Regions from separate parts of the Clavibacter sp. B3I6 genome, predicted to be linked through region 3. Evidence: predicted binding sites of a transcription regulator. Region 3 holds the regulator's gene; each other region holds the start of a gene.
The links. Region 3 encodes HrcA, which represses chaperone genes, less so after heat shock. Its sites were predicted from a motif close to TTNGCACTCGNNNNNNNCGAGTGCNAA; they were not measured.
Positions count from the first base shown of each region.

Region 1: a site for HrcA is predicted at 1,597-1,623, ahead of groES (co-chaperone GroES). Genes of this name have one in related genera too.
Region 2: a site for HrcA is predicted at 1,869-1,895, ahead of QFZ62_RS15000 (Hsp20/alpha crystallin family protein). Genes of this name have one in related genera too.

Region 1 is NZ_JAUSYL010000001.1:2,602,153-2,606,383, reverse strand. Features, by position in the region: gene rarD (EamA family transporter RarD) at 153-1,106, opposite strand; gene groES (co-chaperone GroES) at 1,215-1,511, opposite strand; gene QFZ62_RS12705 (class I SAM-dependent methyltransferase) at 1,656-2,858, shown strand; gene QFZ62_RS12700 (DUF4190 domain-containing protein) at 2,941-3,366, opposite strand; gene tsaD (tRNA (adenosine(37)-N6)-threonylcarbamoyltransferase complex transferase subunit TsaD) at 3,481-4,231, opposite strand, start outside.
Region 2 is NZ_JAUSYL010000001.1:3,105,900-3,110,130, reverse strand. Features, by position in the region: gene QFZ62_RS15015 (epoxide hydrolase family protein) at 1-605, shown strand, start outside; gene QFZ62_RS15010 (SDR family oxidoreductase) at 624-1,316, opposite strand; gene QFZ62_RS15005 (hypothetical protein) at 1,480-1,830, shown strand; gene QFZ62_RS15000 (Hsp20/alpha crystallin family protein) at 1,953-2,411, shown strand; gene QFZ62_RS14995 (hypothetical protein) at 2,511-2,828, shown strand; gene QFZ62_RS14990 (hypothetical protein) at 2,830-2,985, shown strand; gene QFZ62_RS14985 (hypothetical protein) at 3,087-3,362, shown strand; gene QFZ62_RS14980 (hypothetical protein) at 3,367-3,660, shown strand; gene QFZ62_RS14975 (glucose 1-dehydrogenase) at 3,719-4,231, shown strand, end outside.
Region 3 is NZ_JAUSYL010000001.1:539,197-543,427, reverse strand. Features, by position in the region: gene hemW (radical SAM family heme chaperone HemW) at 1-256, shown strand, start outside; gene QFZ62_RS02530 (VOC family protein) at 306-719, opposite strand; gene QFZ62_RS02525 (DUF4870 domain-containing protein) at 730-1,125, opposite strand; gene hrcA (heat-inducible transcriptional repressor HrcA) at 1,318-2,340, shown strand; gene dnaJ (molecular chaperone DnaJ) at 2,401-3,516, shown strand; gene QFZ62_RS02510 (16S rRNA (uracil(1498)-N(3))-methyltransferase) at 3,519-4,231, shown strand, end outside.

The sequences.
Region 1 (4,231 bases), 2.1 Mb from region 3:
ATGCTCGGGAATGTGGTGCATGAGGCACGCGAATGCGCGCCTCGCCTGGTGCGACCCTAGGGTGCGCGTGAGACGGACACAATGCATCGGCATTTCCAGCGTGTAACGCGACCCGATCGTTACCTTTCGGGGAATGCGCGACGGGATCCGCATCAGATGCCGTCGACGACCGCCGGTTCCCTCTGCATGGGCACCCGGGGCGCCGCCGGGCGGCGGGCCGTGCGGAGCATGTCGATCGTGAGCAGCACGAGGGCCGCCCAGACGATCGCGAATCCCGCCCAGCGCTCCGGCGGCATGGCCTCGTGCATCACGAAGACGCCGAAGGCGAACTGCAGGAGCGGCGCCAGGTACTGGGTGAGGCCGATCACCGAGAGCGGCAGGCGGCCCGCGGCAAAGCCGAACAGGAGGAGCGGTCCCGCGGTCACGACGCCGGTGCTCACCAGGAGGAGGGTGTGCCCGAGCGAGACCGTGCCGATCGTGAGGCCCGCTCCCGCTCCGGTGATCACGAGCATGGCCGTGGCGGCCGGCACGAGCCAGGCGGTCTCGAGCGCCAGGCCCGAGAGCGCGTCCGCCCCGCCGCTCACGCGCTTCTTCACCAGGCCGTAGAGGCCGAAGGACCCGGCGAGCGCCAGCGAGACCCACGGCAGCTGGCCGTAGCCGATCGCGATGACGGCGACCGCGACGGCGCTCAGCCCGACGGCCGTCCACTGCAGGGGCCGCAGGCGCTCCCGCAGCAGGATCACGCCGAGGAGCACGGTGACGATCGGGTTGATGAAGTAGCCGAGCGCCGTCTCGACGACGCGGCCGGAGAGCGTGCCGTACACGTAGACGGTCCAGTTGACGAGGATCAGGTGGCCGGCGAGCCCGAGGCCGAGGAGGATCCGCGGCCTCCGCACGATGGCGGCCACGTGCGACCAGCGGCGGGCGACCGTGATGACGACGGCGCAGACGACGAGCGAGAAGAGGATGCGCCAGCCGACGATCTCGAACGCCCCGGCCGGGACGAGCAGGAGGAAGAAGACGGGGAGCACGCCCCACAGGCCGTACGCGCTCACGGCGGCGAGGAGGCCGGTGCGGGTCGAGGGCTCCGGGGCGGGGTGCGTCACCTCCCGAGGCTAGCCCCGCGGCGGACGGCGCCCTCCCGGACGCACGGGAGCCCGGCCGAACGCGTCGGCCGGGCTCCCGGGTGGTGCGGTGTCGCTACGCGACGAGCGTCAGCGCTCGATGACGGCGAGGACGTCGCGCGCGGAGAGGACGAGGAGGTCCTGGCCGTCGTACTTGACCTCGGTTCCGCCGTACTTGGAGTAGATGACCTTGTCGCCCACGGCGACGTCGAGCGGGACGCGGTTGCCGTTGTCGTCGATGCGACCGGGGCCCACGGCCACGACCTCGCCCTCCTGGGGCTTCTCCTTGGCGGTGTCGGGGATGACCAGACCAGACGCGGTGGTCTGCTCGGCTTCGACCTGCTGGATGACGATGCGATCCTCGAGCGGCTTGATGGAGACCGACACGGTTGACCTCTTCCTTCTCACATACGGGACAAGACTGATTGGCAATCCCCGGGGGAGAGTGCCAGGTGAGATTCTACGGGCTGGGCTTGCACTCGTGCAACGCGAGTGCCAATCCGTGGGAAGCGGCCCCGGTACGGTGGGCGGATGGACCAGACCGACCTCCGCGAGGTGCTCTCGCTCGAGGGGCTCCGCCTGCTCGACTCCCTCCCTGAGCCCCGACCGGGCGACGACATGGTGCGGATCGTCAGCGCGCTGCGGGCCGAGGGGCACTCGCTCGCCCGCGTCAGCGCGGTGCTCACGCAGGCCCGCCTGCGGGCCCGCGCGCGGGTCAAGTTCGGCGACTTCGCCGAGCGCATGCTCTTCACCGAGGCGGGGCTCGAGCAGGCGACCCGGCTGGCCGTCGCGGCGCAGCACGCGGGCCGCTTCCAGCAGGCCGGCGTCGCGCACGTCGCGGACCTCGGCTGCGGGATCGGCGGGGACGCCATGGCGATGGCGGCCATCGGGATCCGCGTGACGGCCGTGGAGCGCGACGAGGTGACGGCGGCGGTCGCCGGCTGGAACCTGGCGCCCTTCCCCGAGGCGGAGGTCGAGCAGGGCACGGCCGAGGCGTTCGACGCCGGCCGCGTCGACGGCGTGTACCTCGACCCGGCGCGGCGCACCGACGGGCACTCCTCCACCCGGCGCATCTCGGATCCGGACGCCTACTCTCCCACCCTCTCCGCCGCGTTCGCGCTCGCGGCGGGGCGGGCCGCCGGGATCAAGCTCGGGCCGGGGCTCGACCGCGACCTCATCCCCGAGGAGGCGGAGGCGCAGTGGGTGTCCGTCGACGGGCAGGCGGTGGAGATGGGCCTGTGGTTCGGGCCCACGCGGCGCGACGGCGTGCGGCGGGCGGCGCTCGTGATCGCCGGCGGGTCGCAGGCGGAGCTCACGTCGGCCGCCGACAGCGAGGACGCGGAGCTCGGCGAGCTCGGCGCGCACCTGTACGAGCCGGACGGCGCGGTGATCCGCGCGCGGCTCATCGGCGACGTGGCCCGGTCGCTCGACGGGCGCATGGTCGGCGAGGGCATCGCGTGGATCACGTCGGACCGGGAGCAGGCGACGCCCTTCGCGCGCGGGTTCCGCGTGCGCGAGGTGCTGCCGCTCGACGAGCAGCGCCTGAAGCGCGAGCTGCGGGCGCGCGGGATCGGGACGCTCGAGATCAAGAAGCGCGGGGTCGACGTCGATCCGGCGCGGCTGCGCACGCGGCTGCAGCTGAAGGGCGACGCGTCGGCGACGCTCATCGCGACGCGCGTGGGCGGCCGGCGCGTGGCGATCCTCGCGGACCGGCACGGGGTCGACGCGGGCTGAGGCCGGTCGGCCCGCGGGCCGGGACGCGACGACGCGGCCGCCCCGAGGGGACGGCCGCGTCGTGTCGTGCGGGTGGTGCGTGCTACGGAGCCGTCGGGATGGGCGTGCCGTCGATGGTGCCCGTGCTCAGGGCGCCGCCGATGACCGCGATCGCGAGGATGCCGAAGAGCAGGCTCAGGAGGACGCCCACGACGCCGGTGATGATGCCGGTGAGCGCGAAGCCCTTGGCCTCCGGGTTGCGCTTGCGCGCCAGGACACCCGTGATGATCGCCGCGATGCCCACGAAGAACGTGAGGAACCAGAGGAACAGCGACAGCGCGACCGAGACGATGCCGAGCACCATCGAGGTGATGGCGAGGCCCTTCTTGGGAGCACCGCCCTGGCCGGGCTGGTACGGCGCCGCGTAGGGCGAGCCGGATCCGGCAGCGGGGGCCGCCGGGTAGGACGGCTGGCCGGGAGCGGGCGGGAAGTCGTGGGCGGAGCGGTCCGGGTTCTGCGGATCGGTCATTGTCGTTCCTTTCGTCCCTGGGAACATACCGTGATGCGCGTCCCGCATTCAGCGGCACGCGGAAATGCCCCGTACGGGGGTCCCGCTCAGCGGGGACGCGGGGACGGGCGGCGGTCAGACCTGGACGACGGTGACCGGCAGGGTCGAGTCGGCGCCGAACGCGAGGCCCGACGGTGCTCGGCCGGACACGATGAGGCGGGCACCGAGCGCCGCGATCATCGCGCCGTTGTCGGTGCAGAGCGACAGGGGCGGGATCCGCAGCTCGATGCCCGCGGCCGCGCACCGCTCCGCCGCGAGCTCGCGCACCCGCGCGTTCGCGACGACGCCGCCGCCCAGCAGGAGGCGCGGCACGCCGTGCTCGACGCACGCGGCGACGGCCTTGGTGAGCAGCACGTCGACGACGGCCTCGCGGAAGCTCGCGGCGACATCCGCCACCGGGACGGGCTCGCCGGCGTCCTGGCGCTTCTCCACCCAGCGGGCCACCGCCGTCTTGAGGCCGGAGAAGGAGAAGTCGTAGCGGTGGCGCTCCATGTCCTTCGGGAGGCTGAGGCCGCGGGGGAAGCGGATCGCCTTCGGGTCGCCGTCGGCCGCGACCCGGTCGATGTGGGGGCCGCCGGGGTACGGCAGGCCGAGCACGCGCGCGACCTTGTCGAACGCCTCGCCCGCCGCGTCGTCGATGGTCTCGCCGAGGAGCTCGACGTCGTCGACGAGGTCGCGCACGAGCAGCAGGGAGGTGTGGCCGCCGGAGACGAGGAGCGCGATGCTCGGGGTCTCGAGCGGGCGGCCGGGGCCGCCGTCGGTGCTGAGGAGGTCCGCCCCGACGTGCCCCACGAGGTGGTTCACGCCGTGCAGCGGGACGTCGAGG
Region 2 (4,231 bases), 2.6 Mb from region 3:
CCCTCGAGGCCGCGGAGGGGATCGGGCTCCGGGCGATCCACCTCAACATGGCGCCCTTCATGCCGACGGACGACGAGATGCGCGACGCCACCGACGAGGAGCGGCGGATGATGGCGGAGACCGGGCACTACTGGCAGCAGCTGTCCGGCTACTCGCAGATGATGTCGACCCGGCCGCAGACCGTCGGGTACGGCCTGCAGGACTCCCCCGCGGGTCTCGCCGCGTGGATCTACGCGATGTTCCAGGACGTCGGCGGGTCCCACGACGAGCACGGCGACGCCGAGGCGCTCTTCGCGCTCGACGAGATGATCGACGACGTGATGCTGTACTGGCTGCCCGGCACGGCGGCCTCCGCGGCGCGCTTCTACTGGGAGTCGGCGCAGGTCGGCTGGGCGACGCCGGGCACGATCGACGCGCCGATCACCATCCCGACGGGGCTCAGCATCATGCCGGGCGAGTACGTGCGCCGCTCGCGCCGCTGGGCGGAGCGCCGGTACACCGACCTCGTGCTGTTCAGCGAGGTCGCGCGCGGCGGGCACTTCGCGCTGCTCGAGCAGCCGGGGCTCGTCGTCGACGACATCCGGGCGACGTTCCGCGGGCGCTGATCGGCGCGGCCCGGCGGGTCAGCCCCCGAACGGCCGCAGCGACACCGACTCGAGCGTGCCGTCGCGGGTCTGGTCGACGACCAGGCGCACGGCGCGCGCGACGGACGCGGGCTCGAGGTAGCGCGCCGCGTCGTACTCGCCGCCCTCCTTGGCGCGGAGCTCGCGCTGCATGTCGGTGGCGACGCGGCCCGGGTGCACGCTCGAGACGCGCACGCCGTGCGGACGCTCCTCCTCGCGGAGGGCGTCGCCGAGCGCGCGGAGGGCGAACTTGGATCCCGCGTAGACGCCGCCCGTGGGGTTCGCCGTGAAGCCGGATCCGGAGTTGACGAGCACGACCTGCCCGCCGGCCGCCCGGAGCGCGGGCAGGAGGATCCGCGTGACCTCGGCGACCGCGAAGACGTTGACCTCGAACACGCGCCGCCACTCCTCGACGGGCGTGCGGTCGACGGCGTCGCCGCCGATCACGCCGGCCGAGTGCACGAGGACGTCGAGCCGGTCGAGCGCGGGGACGAATGCGTCCAGCCCGCCCGCGGCGAGGTCGGCCGCCCAGCCGACGGCGTCCGGGAGGGAGGCGGCGAGCGCGTCGACGGCGTCCCGGTCGCGCCCGTGCACGATGACGCGATGGGTGCGGCCGAGGTCCTCGGCGATCGCCCGGCCGATGCCGCGGGTGGCCCCGGTGACGAGGGCGACGGGGCGGGCGGTGTCGGTCATGGGTCCTCCTGGTGGCCGGGCCTCCAGGCTACCCACGGCGTCCCGCCTCCCCGTCCGGGGCGGTCCGAGGCGGTCCGGGGCGGTCCGGGGCATGACGTAGCGTGAAGGGGACCCGGTCGCGAGGCCGGGGTCCCCCACCCCGACCGCCCGAGAGGATCCGCCCGTGCACGCCCGCTTCCCCGCCAGCCTCGAGGTGCTGCGCCAGGAGGCCCGCGACGAGCTGGACGCCGTGATCGAGCACCGCTGCCGGAACGGGGACGACCCGTGGGAGGTCATCCCCGAGCTGCCCACCGTGGACGAGCACGTGGTGGCGACCCTCCGCCAGGACGCGCTCGAGGCCGCGGGGCTGGCGGAGGAGCTCGCGCGCGTGCGCCATCCGTCGACCGCGCCGGGCGTCGTCGCGCGCTTCGAGTACCGGCTGCTGCGCGGGATCGCGCTGGAGCACCCGGACCTCTCGCGCGCGGTATGGACCCTCATCGGCCGCATGGAGCGCGACCTCCGTCGACGCGCCTGAACCGGTGATGAGAGTGACATTCGCCCTCGGCGAACGGCTTGGCACTCGCCTGCTCGGAGTGCTAATGTCGACGTAGTTGAGCCGAGTGGGCTCAACCCCACAGATCATCAGAGGAGTCGAGCATGAACATGACCTTCGATCCGTTCCGCGAGCTGGACCGCGCCATGGGCGCGCTGGCCGAGACCCGCCAGGCCAACCGTCCGATGCCCATCGACCTGCACCGCGAGGGCGACACCTACGTGCTGGCCGCCGACCTGCCGGGCATCGACCCGGGCTCCGTCGACATCGACGTGGACGGTCAGCTGCTGACCATCCGCGCGGAGCGCACGCTCGCCGGCGACCCCGGCGTCCGCTGGCTCACCCGCGAGCGCGTGGCCGGCACGTTCCTCCGCCAGCTCACGCTCGGCCAGGGCATCGACACCGAGCGCATCTCCGCGCACTACGCCAACGGCGTGCTCAGCGTCACCATCCCGGTGAGCGAGCGGGCGAAGCCGCGCAAGATCGCGGTGACGTCCGAGGAGCCCCAGGGCCAGGAGGCGCGCACGCTGACGGTGGAGCAGGGCGCGCCCGCCGCGAGCTGACCCACCCGGTGCCCGCCGGCACCCCACGACGAGGAGCCGTCGTCCGCGGAAGCGGGCGGCGGCTCCTCCGCGTGCACGGGTCGCTCGTAGGGTGGGAGCATGAGCGACCGAGAAGACCAGGCAGACGGCATCCGCACCGGGCGCGGCCCCGGCGATCCCGACGGGCTGGTGACCGTGGACGACGTGGTCTCCCCCGCCGGCGACGACGCCCCCGCGGGCACCGGCGACGCCGTCCGCGAACCCGACGGCACGACGTACGGGCACGCGGAGGAGGACACCCTCGAGGTCGAGGACGCGGATCCCGCCGACGCCGAGTACCCCGCCGTCCCCGACAACCGGGCGGTCACCGCCGCCGACTCGCACATGGGCGCGCCGGCGGACGACGCCGCGGGCCACGTCGACCCCGAGGGCCGCTGACGTGACGGATCCCGGCGCGCGCGAGCACACCCCGACCCCGCTCGCCGAGCCCGAGCCGATCGACGCGGACTCGGTCGCCACCCGCGCGGAGGCAGAGGAGGAGGACGCCCGCGAGGACGAGCCCGACCCGTTCGGCGAGGGCCCGGACGACCAGTAGCGCGGCCCTCGGGAAGCGGGTCGGCGGCGTCCGCGGACCGTTCATGGGCGTTTGCCGGATGCCACCCCACGCCCTTGGAGGGCGAGCGTAGCGTCGAGCGCATGGACACCGACTACCCGCACCTCGAGCCCTCCGACACGCTCCCGGACAGGGACTTCACCTCGCCCAGCGAGGACGACACCAAGGTGCTGCAGGAGCAGCAGATCTCCGAGAGCGACGCCGTCTCGCCGGACGCCCCCGACGCCGAGGACGACGTGCAGGTGCTCCCCGGCTCCGGCGGCCCCGACGACGTCGGCGAGATCGACGTCGACCCCGACGAGCTCAACCTCAGCGGCGACTCGATCCCCGGCCACCCCAAGCCCGAGGCCGGTGAGTGACCCGATGACCGACGCCACCTCCACCACCCCCGGTGACGACTCGACCGGCGACGACACCGCGCTCGACGTGGTCGGCATCGACAAGGAGACGGTCGTCAACGACGCCGTCGCCGGCGAGACCGTCCTCCCCGACACGGACGAGCCCGTCGAGCAGGTCGACGACGACGACGCCGTGATGGGCGCGAACGCCGAGCCCGAGGCCGACTCCCTCGGCGTCGACGGCGAGGCCGAGCCCGCGCTCGCCCCCAACGACCTCGCCGGCCAGGACATCGACCTGGACGACACCCCGCCGAGCTGACGCCGGCACCCGCACCGCATCCGCACGCACCCACGCAGATCCAGCACGAGGAGACCCCATGAGCGACGACCAGTACACCTTCCAGGACCCCGCCGCGATGTACAGCGGCATCGACACGACCGCCCAGGAGCAGGACGGACCCGGCCTCGACGCCGACCTCCAGGAGACCGCGGACCGCGGCGAGAAGAGCTACCGCGGATCCGGCCGCCTCGAGGGACGCAAGGCCCTCATCACGGGCGCCGACTCGGGCATCGGCGCGGCCGTCGCCATCGCCTTCGCCCGCGAGGGCGCGGACATCGCCCTCTCCTACCTCCCCGAGGAGGAGGAGGACGCGAAGCAGGTCGTCGCCCTCATCGAGGAGGCCGGCCGGAAGGCCGTCACCATCCCCGGCGACATCTCCACGGCCGAGTTCAGCCGCGAGCTCGTCGCGAAGGCCGTCGAGGGCCTCGGCGGCCTCGACATCCTCGTGAACAACGCGGGCAAGCAGCAGAACTTCGACACGCTCGAGGAGATCTCGGACGAGGAGTTCGACGTCACCTTCAAGACCAACGTCTACGCGATGTTCTGGATC
Region 3 (4,231 bases):
CGCGGGCGCGTCGCCCGGCGCCGGCCGCGAGACGCTCGACGACGCGACGCGCGAGGTGGAGCGCGTGCTCCTCGGCGCCCGCATCCGCGACGGCCTGGCGATCCCGACGCTCACCGCCGAGGGCCGCCGCCAGGTCGCGGGCCTCATCGCCGACGGGCTCGTGGATGCGCGCGCGGCCCTCGCCGGCACGCTCGTGCTCACGCTGCAGGGACGCCTGCTCGCCGACGCCGTGGTCCGCCGGCTCCTCGAGGACTGAGCGCCCGAGGACCGGCCGGGCGAGGCCCTGGGGGAGCGTCCTCCGGCCGTCAGAGGACGGCGGCGCCCACCTCGTCGCCTGCGCCGCGCTCGAGGTCGCTCCGCTCGACGCAGAACTCGTTGCCCTCGGGGTCCGCGAGCACGACCCAGCCGCTGCCGTCGGCGTTCCGCCGGTCGGCGACGAGCTCCGCTCCGAGCGCGAGGACGCGCTCGACCTCCTCGTCGCGGGTGCGGTCGTCCGGGGCGAGGTCGAGGTGCAGCCGGTTCTTCGCCGTCTTCGGCGTGTCCGCGCGCTGCAGGATGATGCCCAGCCCGGAGACGGCGTCGCCGAGCCACGCGGCGTCGTCGCCGGGGCGGTTGGGCTCGTCGGGGTCCTCCTCAAACCCGGTCACGCCGGCCCAGAAGAGCGAGAGCGCGTGCGGGTCCCGGCAGTCGATGGCGACGTGCCGGATCCGCGCGCTCACCGGCGACCGCCTACTTGATCCACCGGATGTTGAGCGGGTAGCGGTAGGGACGGCCGCTCTGCACCCGGGTGCCGCCGATGATGGCGAAGACGATGTTGACCACGACCACCGCGAAGATCACGAGCCCGAGCAGGAGGCTGATGAGGATCCCGAGGAAGGGGATGACCACGAAGATCGCCTGCAGCACGTTGAGGATGACGAGCGCGCCGGTCACGTTGATCGTCCAGTTCGTCGCCTCCTTGCCCTCCTGGTCCGTGAAGCGGCCGCGCTCGCGGAACACGAGCCACACGATGAAGGTCGGCACGATGAGGAGCGCGAGGAAGTGCGTGAGCGACGCCCACAGGCGGTCCTCGCTCGGCGTGAGCGGTGCGGGGGCGCCGTAGGGGTGGGGGTCGGGTGCGGACATTCCGGTGGGGCCTCTCGGTGCGCGGCGCCGGCCGGCGTTCGTGCCGGCGGGCCGCTTCGGATCGGGGTGGGACCGGGCGACGTCCGGCCCGTCCACGGTACCGGTGCCGACGCGCGACCGGCAATGCCGAGGAGGCTCCGCGCCGCGGTACGATTGGCAGTCAGAACCGACGAGTGCCAGGAGGGAGCCGCCATGGTCTCGGAACGCGGGCTCGACGTCCTCCGGGTGATCGTGCAGGACTACGTGTCCTCACGCGAGCCCGTGGGCTCCAAGTCCATCGTGGAGCGCCACGCCTTCGGCGTCTCGGCCGCCACCATCCGCAACGACATGGCCCTCCTCGAGGAGGAGGAGCTCATCGCCGCGCCCCACACGTCCTCCGGCCGCGTGCCGACGGACAAGGGCTACCGGCTGTTCGTCGACCAGCTCGCCGACGTGCGTCCGCTCACCCCGGCGCAGCGTCAGGCGATCCACGTGTTCCTCGGCGAGTCGGTCGACCTCGACGACGTGCTCGCGCGCACCGTGCGCCTCCTCGCGCAGCTCACCAACCAGGTCGCGCTCGTGCAGTACCCGTCGCTCGCGACCAGCCACGTGAAGCACGTCGAGCTCGTCGCGCTGTCGACGACCCGCGTGCTCACGGTGCTCATCACGGACACGGGCCGCGTCGAGCAGCGCGTCGTCGAGCTCGCGGGCGACCCGGACGACGCCTTCCTGGCCGGGATGCGCACGCGCATCAACCAGGCCGTCGGCGGCCTCGGCCTCGCGGAGGCCGCGACCCGGCTCGAGACGATGTCGGACGAGGTCGAGCCGGAGCAGCGCGCCGCCGCCTCCGCGCTCGCGGGCACGCTCGTCGAGCAGGTGCTCGCGAACCGGCAGGAGCGGCTGCTGCTGGCCGGGTCCGCGAACCTCGCCCGCACCGAGCGGGACTTCCCGGGCAGCATCTCGCCCGTCCTCGAGGCCATCGAGGAGCAGGTGGTGCTCCTGCGCCTGCTCGGCGAGATGGAGGCCGACCAGCACGGCGTCTCCGTGAGCATCGGCCGGGAGAACGCCCCGTTCGGCCTCGGCGAGACGAGCGTGCTCACCAGCGGCTACAGCTCGTCCGGCGGCGTGCTCGCGCGCCTCGGCGTGCTGGGGCCGACCCGCATGGACTACTCCACCAACATGGCGTCGGTGCGCGCGGTCGCGCGCTACCTCTCGCGCCTGCTCGAGGAGCGGTGACGGCTCGACGCCGGAGCACCGCCCCTGATCCCCACGACCATCACCACCGAAGGGCCCGACGTGGCTGACCACTACGAAGTACTCGGCGTGAGCCGCGAGGCGACGCCAGAGGAGATCAAGAAGGCGTACCGCAAGCAGGCGCGCCAGCTCCACCCGGACGTCAACGACGCCCCCGACGCGGCCGAGCGGTTCAAGCTCGTGACGCACGCGTACGACGTGCTGTCCGACCCGCAGCAGCGCCAGCAGTACGACCTCGGCCCGCAGGCCGGGTTCGGCGGCGGCGGCCAGGGCTTCGGCGGCTTCGGCGACATCTTCGAGACGTTCTTCGGCGGCCAGCAGGGCGGCGGGGGCGGGCGCGGCCCGCGGTCGCGCCAGGAGCGCGGCCAGGATGCGCTGCTCCGCGTCGAGGTCGAGCTCGACGAGGTCATCTTCGGCGTGCACCGCGACCTCGAGATCGACACGGCGGTCGTCTGCGACACCTGCCAGGGCTCCTGCGCGCAGCCCGGCACGAGCGCCGTCACGTGCGACATCTGCCACGGCTCCGGCAGCATCCAGCGCCAGGTGCGCTCGCTCCTCGGCAACGTCATGACGTCGAGCCCCTGCGGCACCTGCCGCGGGTACGGCACGGTCATCCCGAACCCCTGCCCGACGTGCGCCGGCCAGGGCCGGGTCCGCGCCCGCCGCACCGTCCCGGTCGACATCCCGGCCGGCGTCGACACGGGCCTCCGCCTGCAGATGCCGGGCTCCGGCGAGGTCGGCCCCGCGGGCGGCCCGAACGGCGACCTGTACCTCGAGATCAAGGTCGCGCACCACGACGTCTTCAGCCGGAACGGCGACGACCTGCTCGCGACCGTCGAGGTGAGCATGGTCGACGCGATCCTCGGCAGCGACGCGCACATCGAGGCGCTCGACGGGACGGTGGACCTCGAGCTCCGCCCGGGCATCCAGAGCGCGGAGATCATCACGGTCCGCGGCCGCGGCGTCACGAAGCTCCGCGGCTCCGGGCGCGGCGACCTGAAGATCGGGATCCAGGTGGTCACCCCGCAGAAGCTCGACCACAAGGAGCGCGACCTCATCCAGCAGTTCGCGAAGCGCAACAAGGCGCCGGCCCCGCACCTCGCGCACTTCCAGCAGGGCCTCTTCCAGAAGCTCCGCGACCGCTTCCTCAACGTCTGACCGTGGCGCACTTCCACCTCGCGGACGACCTCGACGCGGCCGACCTCGCCGTCGGCCGCGTCGTGTCGCTCGGCCCGCAGGAGTCCCGGCACGCGGTCACCGTCAGCCGCGTGCGCGCGGGCGAGGGCCTCCTCGTCGGCGACGGGCGCGGCACCATCGCGTCCTGCACCGTCACGGCGGCGGATCCGCAGCGCCTGGAGCTCCGCGTCGAGTCGGTCGAGGCGCACCCGGCGCCGTCGCCGCGCGTGGTCCTCGTGCAGGCCCTCGCCAAGGGGGACCGCGACGAGCTGGCCGTGCAGGCCGCCACCGAGCTGGGCGTGGACGCCGTGATCCCGTGGCAGGCGCAGCGCTCCGTCTCCCGCTGGGAGGGCGCGAAGGTCGCGAAGGGCCGGGAGCGCTGGCGCGCGATCGTGCGCGAGGCCGTGAAGCAGTCCATCCGGCCGCACGTGCCCGAGGTCGAGGCGCTCGCGAGCACGAAGGACCTCGTGCGCCTCGCCGCCACCGCGCGCGTGCTCGTGCTCGACCCCACCGCCGAGGCGCGCCTGTCCCGGCTCGACCTGGCCGCCCCGGCGGACGGACCGGCGACCGACGTGCTCCTCGTCGTCGGACCCGAGGGCGGCATCAGCCCGGCCGAGGTCGAGGCGCTCCGGGCGGCGGGCGCCGTGCCCGTCGCGCTCGGGTCGGGGATCCTCCGCACGTCCACCGCCGGGCCCGC